2 regions of the Streptomyces sp. NPDC003034 genome follow, and region 2 is predicted to be linked to the other one. Evidence: predicted binding sites of a transcription regulator. Region 2 holds the regulator's gene; the other holds the start of a gene.
The links. Region 2 encodes HspR, which represses chaperone genes until heat shock. Its sites were predicted from a motif close to TTGAGNNNNNNNNNCTCAA; they were not measured.
Positions count from the first base shown of each region.

Region 1: a site for HspR is predicted at 1,073-1,091, ahead of lon (endopeptidase La). Genes of this name have one in related genera too.

Region 1 covers NZ_JBSFTS010000008.1:24,679-27,128, reverse strand. Annotated here, with positions in the region: gene lon (endopeptidase La) at 1-1,050, opposite strand, end outside; partial or broken gene ACWDX7_RS11445 (rhodanese-like domain-containing protein) at 1,194-1,514, opposite strand; gene ACWDX7_RS11440 (glycosyltransferase family 39 protein) at 1,738-2,450, opposite strand, start outside.
Region 2 covers NZ_JBSFTS010000049.1:1,715-4,164, reverse strand. Annotated here, with positions in the region: gene ACWDX7_RS28120 (helix-turn-helix transcriptional regulator) at 114-1,112, shown strand; gene ACWDX7_RS28115 (heat shock protein transcriptional repressor HspR) at 1,243-1,713, opposite strand; gene dnaJ (molecular chaperone DnaJ) at 1,715-2,450, opposite strand, start outside.

The DNA of each region.
Region 1 (2,450 bases), on a different contig from region 2:
GATGACGCCCATCCCGCGCTCGGAACGGCGCTTGCGCACGGCGAGGTACTCGGTGATGCGGTCCTTCACGTCGGCGAGCCCGGCGTGCTCGGCGTCGAGGACGGCCCGGGCGCCGCGGATGTCGTAGCGGTCCTCGGTCCGCTCGTTCCAGGGCAGTTCCAGGACGGTGTCCAGCCAGGTCCGGATCCAGGCGCCCTCGGGCGACTGGTCGCTGGCCCGCTCCAGCTTCTCGACTTCCTTGAGCGCGGACTCCCGTACCTTCTCGGGGAGGTCGGCGGCCTCCACGCGGGCGCGGTAGTCGTCCGACTCCTCGCCCTCCTTCTCCCCGTTGAGCTCGCGCAGCTCCTTGCGTACGGCCTCCAGCTGGCGGCGGAGCAGGAACTCCCGCTGCTGCTTGTCGACGCCGTCCTGGACGTCCTTGGCGATGGCTTCGGCGACGTCCTGCTCGGCGAGGTGGTCGGCGAGCGCCTTCACGGCCAGCTTGAGGCGGGCGACCGGATCGGCGGTCTCCAGCAGCTCGACCTTCTGACCGACCGTCAGGAAGGGTGAGTAGCCGGAATTGTCGGCGAGGGCGGAGACGCCCTCGATCTGCTGGACGCGGTCCACGACCTGCCAGGCCCCGCGCTTCTTGAGCCAGCTGGTGGCGAGCGCCTTGTACTCCTTGACCAGCTCGGTCACCGCACCCGGCAGCGGGTCCGGGACCTCCTCCTCCACGCTCTCGCCCTCGACCCAGAGCGCGGCGCCGGGCCCGGTGGTCCCGGCCCCGATCCGGACCCGCCCGTGACCGCGGATGAGCGCTCCGGGATCCCCGTCGGAGAGCCGCCCGACCTGCTCGACCGTCCCGAGCACCCCGGTCCCGGCGTACTTCCCGTCGACCCGCGGCACGAGCAGCACCTGGGGCTTCCCGCTGCCCGCCGCCGCCTGGGCCGCCTCCACGGCGCCCCGCACCTCGGCGTCGGACAGGTCCAGCGGGACGACCATCCCGGGCAGCACGACCTCGTCGTCGAGCGGTAGCACGGGCAGGGTGAGCGTTACGGACGTCGAAGCCATGATCTTCCCTCCGGCAGTGAAGTTGAGCTATGCCGACTCAATGCATCTGCGCCGCCCAGTGTTCCCCAACCGCCGTTCGCCAGCGGCGAACAGGGGGCGCCGGAGTCCGTGCCCGGCCTTGCGGGTCCGCCCGGAAGGAGCCGCTACGGCGTGCCCGTGGTCACCGGGAGGTGCGACGGCAGGCCCCACTCGCTCCAGGAGCCGTCGTACACCGCGACGTTCCGGTAACCGGCGAGCTCGGCGCCGAGGGCCAGTACGCAGGCCGTCACCCCGGATCCGCAGCTGAAGTACAGCCGCTCCCGCCCTGCCGCCAACGCCTCGAAGGCGGCGCGCAGTTCTCCGGGCGGACGCATCAGGCCGCCGTCCCGCTGGAGTTCGCCGGACGGGAGGCTGACCGCGCCGGGCATGTGGCCGCCGCGCAGGCCCGGGCGTGGTTCGGGCGCGGTGCCGGCGAAACGTGTACGTCGTGGGTCGCCTCATCGTGCCAGGGCCCATGGCATAGGGCGGGCCTTTCGGATCTGGTCGGCCGAGCCCGCGTCGTCCGGTGCCGTGCATCGCGAGGCGGAGCAGCTTGCCTCGTACTGGACGTACTGGGCGTACAGGGAAGCCCCGACAAAGCAAGCAGCCAGGGGCGGTGCCGGGCAGCGCGGGCCCGGCAAGACCCGAAAGCCCACCCTGGGGCGGGCTTCAGGGGCAGCCGCCCGGCCGGGCGTAGAGCGCGACCCGGGCGCCGCGCACCCCGGTGACCGCGCACAGCTCGAAGTCGGCGGCCAGCGCCTCCCGCTTGGCCGCCTCGTGCGGGTACGGGTCCAGGGGCTGCCCGGCCGGGTCCATCAGGGCGATCACCCGCGGGGACCCGGCCAGCGCCTTCCGGATCCCCGCCGCCGGCAGCTCCGTGCCCTGGAGGCTGCGCGAAGCCGCCGGGGAGCCGTCCAGGGCCACGTCGCGCAGGCCCTCGTAGACCCGCGGTGAGGACAGCAGCCACTCGCGCCGCCGCGACGGCAGGAACAGCACCGCGTCCCCGGGCCGGGCCCGTTCCCGGACCGCGGCGGCCACCGCCAGGGTGTCGTCCTTGCGGCTCTCGGGCGTCCGCAGCCAGGCCGACCAGAGCCCGAGGGGCACCAGCAGCGCCCCCGCGAGCAGCCACGGCCACGCCCGCAGGCCGCGGACCGCCGCCCGGCGCACCGCCGCCAGCCTCGCCCCGGCCAGCAGGGCGAGCCCCGCCAGCGCGTAGAGCACGTACCGGTCGACGTACCAGGGATGGACCAGGGACACCGTCATCAGCAGCCCCGGCGGGAGCAGCGCCAGCGGCAGGGCCACCCGTACGACCTCCCGGCCGGCCCCCCGCGCGAGCAGCAGCGCGGCGGCCGCGACCACCCCGTACGCGGCCCAGTCCTGCC
Region 2 (2,450 bases):
ATTCCTCTCCCCCGCATCTCAGACGATGACTGATCGAGCCACGTCATTGCCACCGTGGCGATGCATCATGTTCCTGTACATGCAGGACCCTGGGGGTGGGAGATTTGCCGACTATGCGCATAAACCAGACACATCCCCATGCGGTGACCGATCTGTGCGACCTGGGAGCCGAGCTGTACGCAAGTGCCCTCAGCTCCGGTCGAATCGCCCGCGAGGAAGTCGAGCAGACGCCCTGCCTGCTGGAATTCGCGCTGCTGCACCCCGATCCGGACGACGACAACTGGCTCCGTCCGGTTCCGCCCTCGGTGGCATTGGCTCAACGCCTGCACCCGCTCGAACGGGAGATCCTGCAACGCAGGCGCTCTTCCATCGAGCTCGCCGAAGCGTTTGAGCCATTCATGGCCATCAGCGCGCTGACGCCGGCGCCCACGCATGCGATCACCGTGCTGGAGGGATTCAACAGGATCAACGCGGCTCTCAATGTCGCCACCGCCGAGTGCCAGGCCGAAATGCTCACCATCCAGCCGGGCGGCGGGCGTTCGGAGAACATCCTCAACCAGGCGATAGAACGGGACCAGCCGCTCATCCGGCGCGGCGTCAGCATGCGCACGCTCTACCAGCACACCGTCCGGCACAGCCGCGGCACCATGGCCTACGTCGACCGGATGGCCAGCGGCAAGGTCGAGATCCGGACGCTGGAGGAACTGGTTGAACGGCTCATCATCTGTGACGAATCGGTCGCCTTCATACCGGCGAGCGACGACCAGCAGATCGCCCTGGAGCTGCGGCACCCGGCGCTCGTCCGCTATCTGGTCAGGGTCTTCGAGCAGTTGTGGCGGCGGGCCACCCCGCTCAACGAACAGATCCCCTACGGACCGACCCCGTCCGGGATCTCGGGCGTGCAGCGCTCCATCGCCCAGCTCCTCGTCGAAGGCCACGTGGACGAGGCCATCGCCCGCCGCCTCGGCATGAACGTACGGACCTGCCGCGCGCACATCGCCAAGCTGGCCACCGCCCTCGGCAGCGGCAGCCGCGCCCAACTGGGCTACCTCATCGCCCAGTCGGGCATCCTGGGCCGCGTCTCGGGCCCGGCCCAGGAACCGCGGCTCTGACGGCCCGGACGCACGGCAGCGAGCGCCGGCGCCCCCCGCCGCACGACGAGGCCCCGCCCGGAATCATCCGGGCGGGGCCTGGCCGTGCGCGCGTACGCCGCCTCGTCGGGCGCGCGTACGCGCAGGGCGCTCAGTCCAGCGGGCGCTTGGGGGCCGGGCGCCAGACCACCAGGGCGTTGCCCGGCTGCGGGGGCTGGTAGGGGACCAGGTCGCGCCGGTAGGAGGCGTGCACCTGGGCCTCGCGGGCCCGGAGCGTGGCCGCCGCGCCGTCCACCGCCGCCGAGAGCTCGGCCACGCGCTGCTGGAGCGCGGTCACCTGGTTCTCCAGCTCGATGATCCGCTTGATGCCCGCCAGGTTGATGCCCTCGTCCTGCGACAGCGCCTGCACCGTGCGGAGCAGTTCGATGTCACGGGCCGAGTAGCGCCGGCCGCGCCCGGCCGTGCGGTCGGGAGAGACCAGGCCGAGGCGGTCGTACTGGCGCAGGGTCTGCGGATGCAGCCCCGAGAGCTGGGCGGCCACCGAGATCACGTAGACCGGGGTCTCGTCGGTGAGTTGGTAAGCCCCGTTGCCGAATCGGGGCTGGCTGCGGCGGCCGTCCATGTCAGGCTCCCTTCGCGGACTCGAACAGCGCGGAGCGCGGGTCCTCGGACTCCGTCGCCTCGCGATACATCTCCAGCGCCTCACGTGCCTTGTCGGACAGCTCCCTCGGGACGGCGACCTCCACCGTCACCAGCAGGTCGCCGCGGGTGCCGTCCTTGCGGACCGCGCCCTTGCCGCGGGCGCGCATCGTCCGGCCGCCGGGCGTACCCGGCGGGAGCTTCAGCGTCACCGGAGGGCCGTTCAAGGTCGGCACCTTGATGTCGGCGCCCAGCGCCGCCTCCGCGAACGTCACCGGCACGGTCACCGTCAGATTGTCGTCCTTGCGGCCGAACACCGGGTGCGCACCGACGTGCACGACGACGTAGAGGTCGCCGGCGGGACCGCCGCGCTCGCCCGGCGCGCCCTTGCCGCGCAGCCGGATCCGCTGGCCGTCGAAGACGCCCGCCGGGATCCGGACCTGCATGGTGCGGGAGCTGCGGGCCCGGCCGCTGCCCTTGCAGACCTCGCAGGGGGTCTCCGCGATCAGGCCGCGGCCCTTGCAGTCCGCGCAGGGATCGGTCAGTGAGAAGCCGCCGCCGCTGCCCCGCGAGACCTGGCCGGAGCCGACGCACGTGGGGCACACCCGGGGGGTGCCGTTCTTGTCGCCGGTGCCCGAACACGCCTTGCAGGGAGCCTGCGAAGACATCCGCAGCGGCACCGTGGCCCCGTCCACCGCCTCCGTGAAGGAGAGGGTGACC